Regions from separate parts of the Mesorhizobium sp. B2-4-6 genome, predicted to be linked through region 3. Evidence: predicted binding sites of a transcription regulator. Region 3 holds the regulator's gene; each other region holds the start of a gene.

The links. Region 3 encodes PhoB, which activates phosphate uptake and scavenging genes when phosphate is short. Its sites were predicted from a motif close to TGTCATNNANCTGTCAT; they were not measured.
Region 1: the regulator PhoB is predicted to act here: its motif matches at 2,788-2,804, upstream of ppk2 (polyphosphate kinase 2).
Region 2: the regulator PhoB is predicted to act here: its motif matches at 2,857-2,873, upstream of FJ957_RS25085 (toxic anion resistance protein).

What each region holds. Positions count from the first base shown of each region.
Region 1 covers NZ_VFVI01000012.1:88,895-94,693, forward strand. Annotated here, with positions in the region: gene FJ957_RS25115 (GntR family transcriptional regulator) at 1-511, shown strand, start outside; gene FJ957_RS25120 (glycosyl transferase family 90) at 628-1,599, shown strand; gene FJ957_RS25125 (aldo/keto reductase) at 1,596-2,639, opposite strand; gene ppk2 (polyphosphate kinase 2) at 2,901-3,821, shown strand; gene FJ957_RS25135 (dihydrofolate reductase family protein) at 4,065-4,709, opposite strand; gene hemB (porphobilinogen synthase) at 4,917-5,799, opposite strand, start outside.
Region 2 covers NZ_VFVI01000012.1:80,004-85,802, forward strand. Annotated here, with positions in the region: gene FJ957_RS25075 (5-bromo-4-chloroindolyl phosphate hydrolysis family protein) at 1-147, opposite strand, end outside; gene FJ957_RS25080 (substrate-binding domain-containing protein) at 155-1,726, opposite strand; gene FJ957_RS25085 (toxic anion resistance protein) at 1,735-2,814, opposite strand; gene FJ957_RS25090 (alpha/beta hydrolase) at 3,192-4,064, opposite strand; gene opgC (OpgC domain-containing protein) at 4,057-5,274, shown strand; gene FJ957_RS25100 (LacI family DNA-binding transcriptional regulator) at 5,331-5,799, opposite strand, start outside.
Region 3 covers NZ_VFVI01000010.1:10,957-16,755, forward strand. Annotated here, with positions in the region: gene pstC (phosphate ABC transporter permease subunit PstC) at 1-474, shown strand, start outside; gene pstA (phosphate ABC transporter permease PstA) at 478-1,329, shown strand; gene pstB (phosphate ABC transporter ATP-binding protein PstB) at 1,326-2,129, shown strand; gene phoU (phosphate signaling complex protein PhoU) at 2,150-2,857, shown strand; gene phoB (phosphate regulon transcriptional regulator PhoB) at 2,874-3,563, shown strand; gene FJ957_RS22575 (SDR family oxidoreductase) at 3,610-4,248, opposite strand; gene FJ957_RS22580 (alpha/beta hydrolase) at 4,312-5,244, opposite strand; gene FJ957_RS22585 (LysR family transcriptional regulator) at 5,367-5,799, shown strand, end outside.

The DNA of each region.
Region 1 (5,799 bases), on a different contig from region 3:
AGGGCTGATCGGCCGCGACGGTCGCGGCTGGACGGTCGCGCCGATCAACCTCGCGGAACTCGGGCAGATCGCCGTCTACCGCGAGGCGGTCGAGGTCGCGGCCGTCCGCCTGACGGCGGTGCTCGAAGACCGCGGTGGGGTCGAGGTGATCGCGGCGATGCTTGAGTCCTGCGATGCCGAGACGCCGCGCGAGGAGTGGCATCGGGTCGGAATGGATTTCCACATCGAGATGGCAAGGCTTTCCGGCAATGAGTTTCTGCTCAGGGCCGTTCGCGACGCGATGACCAGGCTGTCGCGGGCGCGCTGGCTGGAGGTGCGCGATGAAAAGGCGCTCGGCCGTGCCTGGGCCGAACATCATGCCATCCTCGCCGCCCTCAGGAGCGGCGATGCCGAGGCAGCGGCGCGGCTGCTTTCCGCTCACATCGCAGGCAGCCGCGATCGGCTGGTCACCTCATTGCATGACGACCGGCGTGGCCTGCGCGCCAGAGGGTTCGCCGTCGTCGCAGCGTAAGGTTCTCGTGGGGCCATTCGCATTAGCAGGCTTGCAACATGGCCGGGAGAATGCTGTAGGAGACAAGGGGGATGAAGGCTGACTACCATTGACCATCTTGCTGAACTCGCGGACGCATGGCTTCACTCTCTCGAACCGCCGCAAAGCTGTTCTACTACGCGCGCAATTTTGCGCGCGACCGCGCACCGCAGTCCCTGTTCCGCGACCGCCTGGCCAGCCGGGTTGAGCAGGCCAGGCTTTCGGGCAAGACGGTTCGCGAGCGACTGACCTATTACAACAAGCTGGAACACTCGTTCGCGCCAAGCCTCGACGCCGTGGCCATCGGCAAGCTGCCGTCCGCTTCCAGCATGTATTATTACGACCTCAAGGAATTCGCCCGCTATTTCGATCCCGGCCTGCGGATCGATTTCGAATTCGGCGACGTCATCGGCGTTCCGGAGGTTCCGAGGATCGTCAAGGACCGGCCCATCGGCGACGACAATGCGAACGGCGTGCTGATGAAGCTGAACAAGTTCCGCCACTTCTACATGCCGCCCGACAACCTGTCTTTTGCAGACAAGCGCCCGATGGTGGTCTGGCGCGGTCATCTCAACAATCCTATCCGCACCCGCTTCGTCGAAATGGCCGCCAACCTGCCGATTTGCGATGCGGGCTCCCACAGGGCCGACGCGCCGGACGGATACCGCAAGCCGTTCCTGAACATCGAGCAGCAGCGACAGTATCGCTACATCGTCTCGCTCGAAGGCAATGATGTCGCGACAAACCTGAAATGGATCATGAGCTCCAATTCGCTCTGCCTGATGCCGGAGCCGACCTACGAAACCTGGTTCGCGGAAGCCCAGGTCGAGCCCAATGTCCACTACGTGCCTCTGCGGCAGGATTTTTCCGACCTGGTCGACAAGGTGGCCTATTTCGAAAAACACCCCGCCGAGGCTGGGCGGATAACCGCCGCCGCCAACGCCTATTGCCGCAAATTCGGCAATGAACAGGACGAGCAGGCGATCTCGCTGCTCGTCCTCTACAAATATTTCGTGCTGAGCGGGCAGATAAAGCCCGACGCGGAAGTCTGGCGCTTCATCGCCGGTTAGGCATGGGAGCGGTCGAACACCCGGTCGGCCGGCCCGAAACGGTCCCTGGCGGTGAACTGCTGGTGCCAGTAAGGATAAAGCACCGGCGGCCGGCTGACGACGTCGAGGCGCTGCCGCTCCTCCTCGGTGAGCGAAAGGCTGGCCGCGGCGAGGTTGTCCTTGAGTTGGGCCTCGTTGCGGGCGCCGATCACCAGCGAACTCACGGCCGGGCGGCCAAGCAGCCAGGCAAGCGCGACCTGCGCCCCTGAGACGCCGCGCGCTTTGCCGATCTCGTTGAGCACGTCGACGATGCGCCACAGGCGGTCCTCGTCGCGGATCGGCGGCTCCGTCCAGCCGCCGACCTGGCGCGCGGTCGGGCTGTCGCGATGGTATTTGCCGGAGAGCAGGCCGCCCGCCAGCGGGCTCCAGACCAGCACGCCCAGGCCCTGGTCGACCGAGATCGGCAGCAATTCATATTCGGCCTCGCGCGCTTCCAGCGTGTAGTGGATCTGCTGGGTGACGAAACGGGCCTGATGGCGGCTGTCGCTGACGGCAAGAGCCTTCATCACCTGCCAGCCCGAATAATTGGAGCAGCCGATATAGCGGATCTTGCCCTGGTTGACCAAGGTGTCGAGCGCCGCGATCGTCTCCTCCAGCGGCGTGAGCCCGTCCCACTGGTGGACGAAGTAGATGTCGATGACGTCGGTCCTGAGCCGCTTCAGGCTCTTCTCGCATTCGCGGATCAGATGGTGGCGCGACAGGCCTTCGTCATTAGGGCCGGTGCCGATGCGCATGCGCGCCTTCGAGGCGATCAGCACGTCGTTCTTGCGCTTGCCGCCAAGCGCCTCGCCGATGATCTCTTCCGACAATCCGTTGGAATAGACGTTGGCGGTATCGATGAGGTTGATGCCGGCATCGATGCAGGTGTCGATGATGCGTTTGGCTTCCGAAAGGTCCGAATTGCCCACGGCGGCGAACGGACCGGCGCCGCCGAAGGTCATGGTGCCAAGCGTCAATGTCGAGATTTTCAAGCCCGATCGGCCCAGCGTGCGGTATTCCATGTCGGTCCTCGCAATTTGTTTGAAGAAGCGCCGTGGAGGGCGCCGGAAGAGGCGAGGGGATTTGTAGGACAATTCCCGCCGCTTGTCGTCCCGCTATCGACACGGATCGATCACATATCTTCGATATCGATGCCTGCTTCCGGTCGATTGCAATAAAACCGTCATTGCGCCTCTGTATCTCAGTCGGCTTATGGAGTTGCGTTCGCGGTCACGGCCGGTACGCATATGGGGCGAAGATGGCTGGCAGGCAGGAGCTGCGCGATGAACGAACTCAAAACAAATTCCGGGGCGAAGGACTGGCTCGAAGCCGAACTCGAGGACACGCTTGACGAGGACTATGAGCTTGAGCTTTCCGAGCCGGCGCTCTCGCTCGAGATCGCCAAGATCTACAAGAAGTCGCATCCGCCCTCCATGGAGCGCATGACCTATTTCCGCGAGCTGCTCAGGCTGCAGTCGGAATTGATCAAGCTGCAGTCCTGGGTCGCCTACCACAAGAAGAAGCTGGTGGTGGTCTTCGAAGGCCGCGATTCCGCCGGCAAGGGCGGCGTCATCAAGCGCATCACGCAGCGGCTCAACCCGCGCATCGCCCGCGTCGTGGCGCTGCCGGCACCGACCGAGCGCGAGAAATCGCAATGGTATTTCCAGCGCTACGTGCCGCATCTCCCCGCGGGCGGCGAGATCGTGCTGTTCGACCGCTCCTGGTACAACCGCTCCGGCGTCGAGCGGGTGATGGGCTTTGCCAATGGGGACCAAGTCGAGGAATTCTTCAACGACGTGCCGGAATTCGAGCGTATGCTGGTCCGTTCCGGCATCACGCTCGTCAAATACTGGTTCTCGATCACCGATGAGGAACAGCAGATGCGCTTCCTGATGCGCATCCACGATCCGATGAAGCAGTGGAAGCTGTCGCCAATGGACCTGCAGTCGCGCGTGCGCTGGGAGCAGTATACCAAGGCCAAGGAAGAGACCTTCGCACGCACCAACATTCCCGAAGCCCCCTGGTTCATCGTCGAGGGCAACGACAAGAAGCGCGCCCGGCTGAACTGCATCGACCATCTGTTGCAGCAGATGCCGTATGAGGAGGTTCCGCACGAGGACATCTCGCTGCCCGACCGCGTCTTCAACCCGTCCTACGAGCGCCAGGTGCTGCCGCGCGAGCTCTACGTGCCTGAGAAGTATTGAGGTCTTTTCCTTCTCCCCTTTTCACGGGGAGGTGAGGAGTGGTCCGCGCAGCGGGCGAAAAGCCAATTGCTTGGCTTTTCGAACGACGAACGCCCGAAGGGCGGATGAGCGGCAGCGCCGGTCGGCGATTGAGCGCCAATTCGCTGCCGTTGCGAGCTAGCCGCTAATCTCAAAGGTCGCGCCGCCCCTCATTGCCCCGCCGGGCATTTCTCCCCGTATGGTGAAGGGGAGAAAGAGCTGTACTTACGCCCGCCCGATCATCACATGCGTCGCATCGGCAGTGGCCACCTGGCCGGTGCAGCGGTATCCCAGCTTCAGTATGTCGAGGTCGGCGAAGAGGTGCTCGCCGGAGCCGAGCAGCACAGGCGAAATCGCCAGATGCATCTCGTCGATGAGCTTCTCTTGCAGATACTGCCGAACGGTCGAGACGCCGCCGCCGACGCGCACGTCCTTGCCGCCGGCGGTTGCCTTCGCCTGTTCGAGCGCTGAGTGGATGCCGTCGGTGATGAAATAGAAAATCGTGCCGCCTTCCATCTCGATCGCCGCGCGCTTGTGATGCGTCAAAATAAAGGTCGGAACATGATAGGGCGGGTTGTCGCCCCACCAGCCTTTCCAGTTATCGTCCGGCCATTCGCCGCGGCTCGGCGCGAACATGTTGCGGCCGAGGATCCAGGCGCCGACGTTCTCAAAACCGCGCACGGCAAACTCGTCATCGGTATCCGTCGTCCCGCCTTCCTTGCCGATCATCTGGTGGAAGGAGCGGGTCTTGATCATCCATTTGTGCAGATTTTCGCCGCCGACGCCGAGCGGGCTGGCGAGGCTCTGGTCGGGACCTGCGCCGTAGCCGTCGAGCGAGAGCGTAAAGCAATTAACACGGAGCTTGGACACGGTTTTCTCCCGATCGGTTGCAAAATGCAAGCAGTAAGGGAATAGCTTTTCTGATTGCAAAATGTAATTGGTTTTCCGCGATGCGCAGCAGGCTACGGAAGCCTACTGACACCAAGCCCTATGGCGATCGTTCGCAAGACGGAAGATAGCGGCGCTGACACGTCGCGTCGCCGCGCCTTGGCGGCCTCTCGTTGGGGCCTGCGATATCTAGCCCTTCAGCATCTGCGCCACCACAGGCGCAAAATAGGTCAGCACGCCGTCGCAGCCCGCCCGCTTCAGCGAGAGCAGCGATTCCAGCATCGCCTTCTCGCCGTCGATCCAGCCATTGGCGGCGGCTGCCTTGATCATCGAGTATTCGCCCGACACCTGATAGGCGAAGGTCGGCATCTGCAGTTCGTCCTTCAGCCGGCGGATGATGTCGAGATAGGGCAGGCCGGGCTTCACCATCAGCATGTCGGCGCCTTCGGCGAGGTCCTGCTCGGCCTCGCGCACCGCCTCGTCCGAATTGGCGTGGTCGATATAGTAGGTCTTCTTGTCGCCCTTGAGCAGGCCAGCGGTGCCGACCGCCTCGCGATAGGGCCCGTAGAAGGCCGAGGCGAACTTCGTCGCGTAGGACATGATCGCGACGTCCTGGAAACCGTTGGCGTCGAGCGCGTCGCGGATGGCGCCGATGCGGCCGTCCATCATGTCCGACGGCGCGATGATGTCGGCGCCCGCCGCCGCCTGGATGACGGCCGCGGCGGCGACCTGCTCGACCGTCTCGTCGTTGACGATGATGCCGTCGCGCAGGATGCCGTCATGGCCGTGGCTGGTGAACGGGTCGAGCGCGGCATCGGTGATGATGCCGATCTCCGGCACCGCGTCCTTGATGGCGCGCGTGGCGCGATTGATGACATTGTCGGGGTCGAGGATATGCGATCCCGTCTGGTCGCGCAGCGCAAGCTCGACATTGGGGAAGGTGGCGATGGCCGGGATGCCGAGCTTGGCGGCGCGCTCGGCTTCCTTCACCGCGAGGTCGATGGACAGGCGATAGACGTCCGGCATCGCGGCGATCGGCTCGCGCGTGTTCAAGCCGTCGACGACGAAGATC
Region 2 (5,799 bases), on a different contig from region 3:
GAAGATCAGCCCGGCAAAGACCAGCACCGAAATCGCCGCTGAGATCAGGAAGGGAAAATGGGTCAGCGTGCTTAGACCGACCAGCAGCGCGGCCGACACGAGGCCCGCCACGATCCAGTTCCAGTCATTGCCGAACAAGCCGCGCATCGTCCGCCTAGTTATAGCCGCGCGCGGCGCGGAAGGCGCCGGCCAGATCGCCGCCGCCGTCGAAGACCCGCGCCGAGGTCGCCTTGGCGAGGCTGTCGAGCTGGGCCTTGTCGGCATCGCCGAAGGTGATGCCGAACACCGGCACGCGCACCGGCGCCTGGCGCCATTGGGCAAGGAACGGCTCGGCGCTGCCGTCGGTGCGGCCGTCCGTCATGATGACGATGGCCGGCAGGTATTTCGACAGGTCGGCGGTCGCGGTGATCTTCTGCAGCGCCTGCTGGGCGCAGGCATACATGTCCGTACCGCCGCCGGCATGCTGCTGCGCCACGTCGCCGAGCAGCTGGTTCTGGCCCGCCGGATCGCCGGTCGCGTCGAAAATGTCGCGCACTGTGCTGTCGAAAGGCAACACGAAGATGTGGTCGGACGGCGTCCATTGCACCAGCACTTCGCTCGACTTTTCCGGCGTGAACAGGAACTGCGCGGCCTGCTGCAACTGCGTTTCGCCCTCGTTCTCCATGGAACCCGAAAAGTCGAAGCAGAGCGCCGTCAATGACGGTTTGCGCAGCGCCTGCTGGTAGAGATCAAGCGCCTTGCGGATCACCGCGGGTTCCGGCATGCGGATCGACGTCACCAGCTTGCCCGGATCGAAATTCCAGTCGGGCTCGGCCGTCGCCTGGACCGCGGCGCCGCCGAGCGGCAGTCGCCGGCCGGTGCCGGCGATGCGCTTGCGCACCGTGTCCGACTGCAGATAGGCGAGCAGGTCGGTGAAGAACTTTTCGACATCGGCGCCGCGCCTGTGATCGATGAAGCCGAGCGGGGAATCGCCGACCGCGACGCCATCGGCCGGATAGACCGCGTAGAGCGGCTCGTCGCCCATCTGCTTCAGCCTGTCGTTGGTCTCTTTCAGCGTCGCCTCGTAATTCCACATCGCGTCATAGAGCGTGCCCTTGCGCGCGGAATCGACATAGAGATCGGCCAGCCAGCCTGAAGACCCGGAAGAGCGCTCGACGCCCTGCAACAGGGCGCCGACCGTGTCGTGCACGGACGGGTTGTCGAGGTCGCCGGGCTGGATCACCTCCTTGCCGCCGAGCGCGCTGGAGAGCATCGCCAGATAGGCGCTGGCGCCGGAGTTGGACTGCGTGGCCGAGGTCATCAGGAATTTGAGCTTGCCGTCCTTCACCGCGGCAAGGATGTCCTTCATGTAGACTTGCCTGCCGATCCAGCCGAGTTCGGCGGCTTTGGATTTGCGCACGCCCAGGATGACCGGCATCTGCGCGATCGAGGTGAGGTTGCGTACCTTGCGGCCGGTATCGAACAGGTCGACCCAGACGCTCGATGCCGGCCAGACCGCGTCCTGATCGAGCCCGCTGGCCTTCTGCAAGCCGAGGCCGATGTCGAGCGAGCCTTGGTAGGAGATGGTGCAGGTCGCGCCCTGCTTGGCGCAGAACTCCTGCACGATCGGCTCCAGCACCGTGTTCTCGGAACCGGAGACGATCGAGAATTTGACGTTGCTCGAATTGCAGGCCGCCAGCAGCAGCGCGGCCGCCAACGCCAGAACGGACGAAAGCTTCATTGGCATCGAGGCCCTCAGCCCTGGATGAGCGCTTTCTTGAGGTCGGCGGTCATCTGGTCCATCTGCTTTTCGGCGTCGGCTCGCTTCTGCCGGCCTTGCTCCTGCACCTTGAGCACGCCTTGCACCGTGTCGATCAGGTCGCGGTTAGCCTGCGCAAGCGTCTCGACATCGACGATGCCGCGCTGCGCTTGCTCCTCGATGGAGATGGCCTGGTCCTTCATCATCTTCGATGTCTGGCGGATCATCTCGTTGGTGGCGTCTGTCACTGTCTTTTGCAGGTCCAGCGCCGACTTCTGGTTGGTCAGCCCAAGCAGGATGACCATCTTCTGCTTCCAGGCCGGCACGGTCAGCGCCGAGGTGGCCTGCAGGTTTTCGATCAGCGTCTCGTCGCCCGACTGCACGATGCGGATTTGCGGCAATTGCTGGATGCCGAGCTGGCGCGCCTGCACCAGGTAGAAAATGCGCTTTTCCAGCCGGTCGAGCGCCTGCACGGCGTCCTGATAGGTCTGCGCTTCCAGCGCTCCGGCGGAATCGCTGGCCTTGGCGTCGGCCGCCGCCTTCAGCTTCGGTAGTTCGTCGGCGCGGTATTCGTCGACGAATTTCTTGCCAGCCTGCACATAGGCGTCGAGATTGAGGATGGAGTCCTTGGTCTGCTCATGCAGGTCGTCGAGCACGGCGATGTCGCGGCGCAGCGTATCCTTGTGGCGGTCGAGCTCCAGGCCGATACGGTCGATCTGCCCGGCGACGTCCTCGTACTTCTCCTTGAAGCGCTCGAGCCGTGCCTTGAACGAGGAGAACAAATTGCTCAAGAACCCTTCTTCCTTAAGCGAAGCCGGATCGAGGTTCTTGGCCTTCATGATGATGTCGGTGAGCAACGTGCCGGTGTCGCCGAGATCGCGGTTGCGGATCTGCGACAGGACCTTGTCGGCATAGTCGCTGACCGCTTGCTGGGCGCGGTCGCCGAAGACCGAAATCGCAGCGCGGTCGCGAATATCGATGCCGCCTTCGATCCTGGCGACCTCGCCCGGGCTGGCGGCAATGGCGGGCAACTTCGAAGTGTCGTCGAGCAGAGTGATGCTGTTCTCGTCGGCCATTGAGACCTCCCCCTGAGTGAACAGTATCACGATAGACAGTATGTGACAGACATATGACAGCAGAGCGTTATGCCGCTTTGAATTGTGGAATGCCTTACCCTGTCAACTCGTGCCGGCACGAGGTGCCGGTGCCCGCGTTGCCGCAGGCGAACGGGCCGCTGTGAGTAGCGGCAGGCAGAGCAGATAAAGGGCTGCGCCAGCGATCAAAACCAGACCGGGAAAGAAACTCCGTGTGTGGAAAATAGAGCGTTGCGATGACGAGTGGGCCGACTACCGAGACGAGGCCCGTTACCGGGCGGGGTGGCCACGAGGCGCTGTTCGAGAACGGGGCCTCAACCTGTTGATCACCGGCGCGGAAGCCCGCCTCGCCCGCGCGGTCAGGCGACTGGCGTAGGCGCCGCCAGCCATTGTCGCACGATCGCGGCGTCCGCATCGCCGAATTCATGGCCCGCGGCGACGATGCGCGCGTCGACCTCGGCGCCGCGCTCGCTGAACAGCGTCACCAATGTGGGCGCGAACGGTCCGTAGGTCTGGTCGGCGGCGCCGGCGACGATCAGCACCCGTGTGCCGCTAAGATCTGACGTTGGAGGATTGTCGAGCACCGGCATCGCCCTCAACAGCGCCGCCTGCTTGACCAGGCCGGGATGGAGCAGCATCAAGCTGGAGACGACATTGGCGCCGTTCGAATAGCCAAGGAAGGTCGCGCGTTGCAGGTGGAGCCCATGTTGCCGCGCGGCTTCCGTCGTGAACTGGGCATAGGCAGCCGTCTCGGCATGGATGCTGGCCTGCTCGAAACTGGTCGGCGTGATTCGCTCGAACCAGCGAAATCCGTCCTCCTGCCGAATGCGGCCGCGCGCCGCGACGATCACCGAACGCGGCGCGATCTGCATCGCCAGCGGCAGCATCGTCGTCTCGTCCACGCCTGACCCGTGCAGCACGAAGAGGCAGTCGCCGCTGGCGTTTGCCGGCTTCAGCAGACGGTAGGGAAATGTCAGATCCTCGCGCAGGATGCTGTTTTCGTCGCTATATTCGGACACGCTCATATCCACTTGATTCCATGAGAGATTCGTTGATTTGCCGGCTTCAAAACGGAATATTTTCGCGCTCCGCGAAAGTTGATTGAACCAGGCGCAATTCAGGCCGTTTTTCCGCCGATACACTCCCCATGGGAGGAAATCGAAGCGGTGCGCCCCGGGGGTCGCATTGCTGGCTATGAACAACCAGCTTTGAGGCCTTTTGTCGATGACCACCCCTGTTTCCAACGATCGCGAGAAGCGTATCAACGACCGCGACAAGCGTATCGTCGAGCGCGATACGCGCATTGACGTGCTGCGCGCGCTCGCGTTGCTCACCATTTTCGTCGACCATGTGCCTGGCACGGTCTTCGAGAACTGGACCTATAAGAATTTCGGCTTTTCCGACGCGGCGGAGGCCTTCGTGCTGATTTCCGGCATCTCGGTGGCGCTGGCTTATGGCACGAAGTTCAAGCCGGGCGGCCGATTGCTCGCGACCTTGAAGATGTGGCGGCGCGCCGGCGTGCTCTACATCTCCCACATCGTCATCACGATGGTGGTGATCGCGCTGTTTTGCGCCGCCGCGCTGTTCGCGCACCGGCCGGAAATGCTGACGATGATCAACATCGAACCCTTGATGAAGAACACGCCGCAGGTGCTGCTCGGCATCGTCACCCTCGGCCACCAACTCGGCTACAACAACATCCTGCCGGTCTATGGGGCGCTGCTTCTGGCGGCACCTGCTTTCGTGCTGTTCGTCAGCTATCGGCCCGTGCCGGCGCTGATCGCGTCCGGCCTGCTGTGGCTCGTCGCCGGCATCTGGCAGGTCGCGCCGCCGAACTATCCGGAGCCGGGCCTTTGGTTCCTCAACCCGCTGTCCTGGCAGTTCCTGTTCAACATCGGCCTTGCCGCCATGCTGCATGTGAAGCGCGGCGGGCGGATCCCGGTCAATCCGTGGCTGCTTGGAGCCGCCGGCATCTATGTGATCGGAGCGGCGATCTGGGTGCACAGCCCGCTCTGGGGGCAGATCACCTGGTTCGACCTGCCGGTGGTGATCGGCGGCTTCGACAAGACCTTCCTGTCGCTGCCGCGGCTGCTGCACATCCTGTCGGTCAGCTACCTGATCGTGGCGCTGCCGGCTATCTCGAACCTGTTCCGCGTCCGGCCCGACAATCCGCTGGCGATCCTGGGCAAGCGCTCGCTGCCGGTGTTCATCGCCGGCACGCTGCTTGCCATGGCGGCGCAGGTGCTGAAGCTGATCAATCCGGGCGGCCCGGCCTACGACACGCTGCTGATCGCTGCAGGCATCGCCGTGCAACTCGCGCTTGCACTCTACCTCGAATGGCTTGCGAGCCTCAGCCCCTCCCGCGCCAAGCCGATGCGCGAGGAGCCTGCGCGGGCGACGTTCGGCGTGCAGCCGCTGCCGGCGAGGGCGGGCGGCTACTGACCGCAGCGCAAGGAAAGTGCCGGGTGGTCTATCCGCGCGGAATTACCTGAACCCGCTCAGGCTTTCGGTGCCGGACCGGTCGAGCCTCTGACGACGAACTCGACGCCCATCGTCTCGCGCCGCACCGCGCCGTCATGGTCGAGGATCATGCGCGCGGCGCGGCGGCCGATCTCGATGATCGGCTGGGCGATCGTCGTCAGCGGCGGCGTGGCCAGCGCGCCGTCCGGCACGCCGTCAAAGCCGACAATGGAGACATCGCCGGGAACATTGAGGCCGCGTGCCCTCAGCCAGTCGATGGCGATCAGGGCCATGCGATCCGACATAGCCAGGATGGCGGTCGGCGGCTCCCCCTTGGCAAAGATCGCCTCGAGGCCGGTCCTGGTGCTTTTTTCTTCGTTCTCGGTCTCATAGACCGGAATTTTCGCCGTATCGATGCCGAAGCGGGAAAGCTCCTCGAAGTAACCGGCAAGGCGATCGCGCGTTCCGGTGTAGACTGCGCTGCGCACCGCTTCCGGCGTCGCGAAG
Region 3 (5,799 bases):
TTTGCCGGCCCGCCCTACGGTATCGGCCTGCTGACCTCGTCGCTGATCCTCGCCATCATGGTGCTGCCCTTCATCACCTCGATCACCAAGGACGTGTTCGACACGGTGCCGGCGGTGCTGAAGGAATCGGCATACGGCATCGGCTGCACGACCTGGGAAGTGACCCGGCGCGTGACCATCCCCTATACCCGCGTCGGCATCATGGGCGGCGTCATGCTTGGCCTCGGCCGCGCGCTCGGCGAGACGATGGCCGTTACCTTCGTCATCGGCAACGCGCACCGCATCAGCGCCTCGCTGTTTGCGCCGGGCACGACGATCTCGGCGACCATCGCCAACGAATTCACCGAAGCCGACGGCGATCTCTATACATCCTCGCTGGTATCGCTCGGCCTGATCCTGTTCATCATCACCTTCATCATCCTCGCGCTCGCACGTTACATGCTGATGCGCATCGACGCCCGCACGGGAGCCTGACCGATGTCGACGTCGCTTGCACTTCATAGCAGCCGCAAGAGAAAGAACAGCGTGATGATGATGCTGTGCGTCGTCGCCGCAGGCATCGGCCTTGCCTGGCTGGCGCTGATCCTCGGCGCACTGCTCTACAAGGGCCTATCCGGCCTCTCGCTGGCGGTGTTCACCGAAATGACGCCGCCGCCAGGCGATGCCGGCGGCCTGCTCAACGCCATCTACGGCAGCATCGTGATGACCGTCATCGGCGTCATCGTCGGCACGCCGATCGGTGTCCTGGCCGGAACCTACATGGCCGAATACGGCCGCTTCTCGCGCCTGACCACGATCGTGCGCTTCATCAACGACATCCTCTTGTCGGCGCCGTCGATCATCATCGGCCTGTTCGTCTATGAGCTGATGGTGCGGCCGATGGGGCACTTCTCGGCCATCGCCGGTGCCGTCGCGCTGTCGATCCTGGTGATCCCGGTGGTGGTGCGCACCACCGAGGACATGCTGAACCTCGTGCCCAACGCGCTGCGCGAAGCAGGCGCCGCCATCGGCGCGCCGCGCTGGGTGGTGATCCGCTCGGTCGCCTATCGCGCCGCTCTGTCCGGCATCGTTACCGGCATATTGCTGGCGATCGCCCGCATCTCCGGCGAGACGGCGCCGCTGCTCTTCACCGCGCTCAACAACCAGTTCTGGTCGAGCAATCTCAACGCGCCGATGGCCAGCTTGCCGGTGACCATCTTCCAGTTCGCCCTCAGCCCCTATGAGGAATGGCAGCAACTGGCGTGGACCGGCGCACTCATAATCACCCTGACGGTTCTCGGGCTGAGCATCTTCGCGCGCAGCCTCACCGGACGCAGAGAGGACAGATGAAACCGATGTTGTCCACCGATTTGAACGTAGCCGACACGACCGTCGAGAAGTCGAAGATCGAGGTCAAGAACCTCAATTTCTACTATGGCCAGTCGAAGGCGCTGAAGGACATCAACCTGTCCCTGCCCGAGCGCAGCGTGACAGCCTTCATCGGCCCGTCGGGCTGCGGGAAGTCGACGCTGCTGCGCGTGCTCAACCGCATCTACGAGCTCTATCCGAAGCAGACCGCCGAGGGCCAGGTGCTGCTCGACGGCAAGAACATCCTCGACCGCTCGCAGGACCTCAACCTGCTGCGCACCAAGATCGGCATGGTGTTCCAGAAGCCGACGCCATTCCCGATGTCTATCTACGAGAACATCGCCTTCGGCGTCAGGCTCTATGAGAAGATCAGCAAGGCCGAGATGGATAGCCGCGTCGAGTCGGCGCTGAAGCGCGCCGCGCTGTGGACCGAGGTCAAGGACAAGCTCAACGCCAGCGGCCTCAGCCTCTCGGGCGGCCAGCAGCAGCGCCTGTGCATCGCCCGTACCGTGGCGGTGAAGCCCGAGGTCATCCTGCTCGACGAGCCGGCCTCGGCGCTCGATCCGCTGTCGACCGCCAAGATCGAGGAACTGATCGACGAGTTGCAGGCCGACTACACGATCGTCATCGTCACCCACAACATGCAGCAGGCGGCGCGCGTGTCGCGGCAGACGGCGTTCATGTATCTGGGCGAGCTGGTGGAGTTCGACCGGACCGAGAAGATCTTCACCTCGCCCCGCGAGAAGCGCACGCAGGACTACATTACCGGCCGCTTCGGCTGAGTTCATACGAGGACATCATCATGGCCGAACATACCGTCGCCTCCTTCGACGAGGATCTGAGGCAGATCAGCCGGCTCATCAACGACATGGGCGATCTCGCCAGCTCGATGGTCGGCGGCGCGACCAAGGCGCTGCTCGAGACCGACAATGCGCTGGCGCAGCGCGTCGTCTCCGACGACGCCATCATGGACGCTCGTCAGCGCGAGCTCGACGACCGCGCCATCACGCTGATCGCCAAGCGGCAGCCGATGGCGGACGACCTGCGCAACGTGGTCGGCTCGATCCGTATGGCGGGCGACCTCGAACGCATCGGCGATCTCGCCAAGAACATCGCCAAGCGCGTCGGCTCGGTCGGCGTCAGCGCCGCGCCGCGCGACCTCACGCATTCGATCGATTCCATGGCGCAGATGGTGCTGATCCAGGTCCAGGCCGTGATCCAGGAATATATGGTGGGCGATGCCACGGCGCTGGCCAAGCTTCGCAACGACGACGAGCGCATCGACGTCAAATACACCTCCGTCTTCCGTGAGCTGTTGACCTACATGATGGAAGACCCGCGCAACATCACCGCTTGCACGCATCTTCTGTTCTGCGCCAAGAATCTCGAGCGCATCGGCGACCATGTGACCAACATCGCCGAGAACGCCTATTATGTGCTGACCGGCACGCAATTGCCCGCCAATCGTCCGAAGCAGGACGAGACCGCAATGTCGGCGCCGGCGGCCTGACGAAAAGGTTACCCCAATGATCGCGCCACGCATCATGGTGGTGGAGGACGAGGAGCCGCTGGGGGTGCTGCTCCGCTACAATCTCGAATCCGAGGGTTACCAGGTCGAAGTGGTGACCCGCGGCGACGAGGCCGAAATCCGCCTTCAGGAAAACGTTCCCGACATGCTCGTGCTCGACTGGATGGTGCCGGCGGTTTCCGGCATCGAGCTTTGCCGGCGTCTCAGGATGCGGCCCGAGACCGAGCGGCTGCCGATCATCATGCTGACGGCCCGCGGCGAGGAAAGCGACCGCGTGCGCGGCCTCTCGACCGGCGCCGACGACTATCTGGTCAAGCCGTTCTCGACGCCGGAGTTCATGGCGCGCGTCAAGGCGCTGCTGCGCCGCGCCAAGCCGGAGGTGCTGTCCAGCGTGCTCAAGGTCGGCGACATCGTGCTCGACCGCGAATCGCACCGCGTCTACCGCAAGAAGAGCGAGATCAGGCTCGGCCCGACCGAGTTCCGCCTGCTCGAATTCATGATGCGCCATCCCGGCCGCGTGTTCTCGCGCAGCCAGCTGCTCGACAATGTCTGGGGCGAGACGATCTATATCGACGAGCGCACCGTGGACGTCCATGTCGGGCGCCTGCGCAAGGCGGTCAACAACGGCCGCATGCCGGACGTCATCCGCACCATCCGCGGGGCGGGGTACGCGATCAGGGAGGATTAGAGCGGTTCACCGTTCGGTGGGAACCGCCCTCTGCCCCGCCGCCGCTTCACATGAAATCGGGCTTGTCACCATCCGTGCCCGGCTTGTCGACGCCGAGATTTTCGCCGACATGCCGATCCGGCGCTCGGACAATCCGAGCAACCAGATCGGCCACGCTGACGCGCGATACCGACGTGCCCTTGAATGGCTCGTTGCGCGCGGTCGTTTCATAGTCGATGACCGCCTCGTCCATCAGCCATGCGGGCCGCAGGATCGTGTATTCCAGACCGGAGGCCTCGATGGCGTCTCCGGCGCGCCGGAAGGGTTTCAGGTCCTCGCCGATCATGGCGGCGTTCCATTCGCCGAACTTGCCGGACACTTCGTCATAGATGCCGAGCGCCAGAATGAAGATCAGTCGCCTGATGCCGGCCTTCTTCATGGCGGCAATCACGGCCCGAGCCTGCCTGTCGAGGTCCGCGCCGGTCAGATTGGCGTAGACGATATCCTGTCCCTGCATCGCTTCGTCGAGCCTTGCGGCGTCCAGAACGTCGCCTTGGACAACGTTCTGATTTGGCCCGGCAAGGCCGGCAAGGCGCGCCGTGTTGCGGGCAAACAGGGTCAGATGAAGGTCACCGTCGCCCGCCAGCATGTCGATGACGTGGCGGGCAATCTGGCCACCCGCGCCGAGAATGAGAACCTTGATCATATGACCTCGCTTGTTCCGGGTCGAAGGGGACGAACCCTGGTCGATCCCGCATCCCTTGGACGATTACCTTCCGCCGATGGGTTGCAGCGTCTTGCCGAAGAAAGGCGCCAGCACCGACACTGCTTCATCGACATATCTCTCGCCGTCATAGAGATCCATGTGGTTGGCCCCTTCAACGACATGGTAGCTCTTGTCCTTGCTGGCGGCGCGGCTATAGAGGTCGTCGCTCATCCATTTGCTGCCGGCCTTGCTCCCGGCCACGATCTGCAGCGGCTGGGTGAGGTAGGCCTCGGCCTTGGAATAGGCGTCGTAGGGAATGATCTGCGACAGGCTGCGAGCCGTCGCATAACCGGGTGCGGTCGGGTATTCGGCCCGGGGCGTGTGATAATATTCCCAGGCCTGGCGCAGTTCTTCGTTCGGAGCGTCGTCTTCCTTCAGTGGCGCCAACGGAATCCTGCCGACCTCCGAACCGTTGGCGTCGGAAGTCCGTGCCGCCGCGCCGGCCGCGATCACGGCGCGGGCGTCTGCATCCTTGATATTGTTGTCCCAACCGTTGCGGAACATCTGGCCGATATTGACGGCGCTCACGGTTCCGACGGCCTTGATGCGCGGGTCGTCAATTGCCGCATTGGCCGTATAGCCGGCGCCGGCGCAGATGCCCATCGCACCGATACGGTCATTGTCGACATAGGGGAGCGTGGTCAGGTAATCGAGCACGGCGCTCACGTCTTCGGTGCGGACAGAGGGGTTTTCGAGCTGGCGCGGCTGCCCGCCGCTCTCGCCCTGGTAGGAGGCATCGTAGGCGATGGTGATGAAGCCCTGTTCGGCGAGCTTCCTTGCATAGGTGCCCGCCGTCTGCTCCTTCACGCCGCCGCCTGGATGCGAAACGATGACTGCCGGGTAGGTCCTGGTCTTGTTGAAGTCTTCCGGAAAATTGATGACGGCCGACATGGCGATTGCCTGATTGTTGGAGTTGGGGAAGCTGATTTTGCCCATGATGGCACTCCTTGCACTGGGTTGGCGTCGATGCATCTGCACGAGATCCCTTGCATTCTAGGCCGTGGCAATTCATCGAATTAGCCGGTAAAATCCACTATGACTTATTGGTAGGATGATAAGTGAGACGCGAAGAGATCGCCGACCTGGCCGCCTTCCACGTGGTCGCGGAGCAACGCAGCTTCACCAAGGCCGCCGCGAAACTCGGCATCTCCCAGTCGACACTGAGCCAGATCGTCAAACGGCTTGAGGAGCGTCTCGGCGTCCTGCTGGTGGCGAGGACCACACGAAGTGTGGCGCCGACGGAAGCGGGAAAGCGTTTGCTGGCAACGCTTGGGCCTACGCTGCGCGAACTCGACCAGAGCATCGAGATGCTGGCCGAGTTCAGGGAAACGCCCGCCGGCACGATCCGCATCACATCGGTTGAACACGCAGCTCGGACGATCCTGTCACCGGCGATCGCGAAACTGTTGCCGCAATATCCCGGCCTGAACGTGGAGATATTCATCGACTACAGCCTGGCCGATGTCGTGGCCGACAATTTCGATGCCGGCG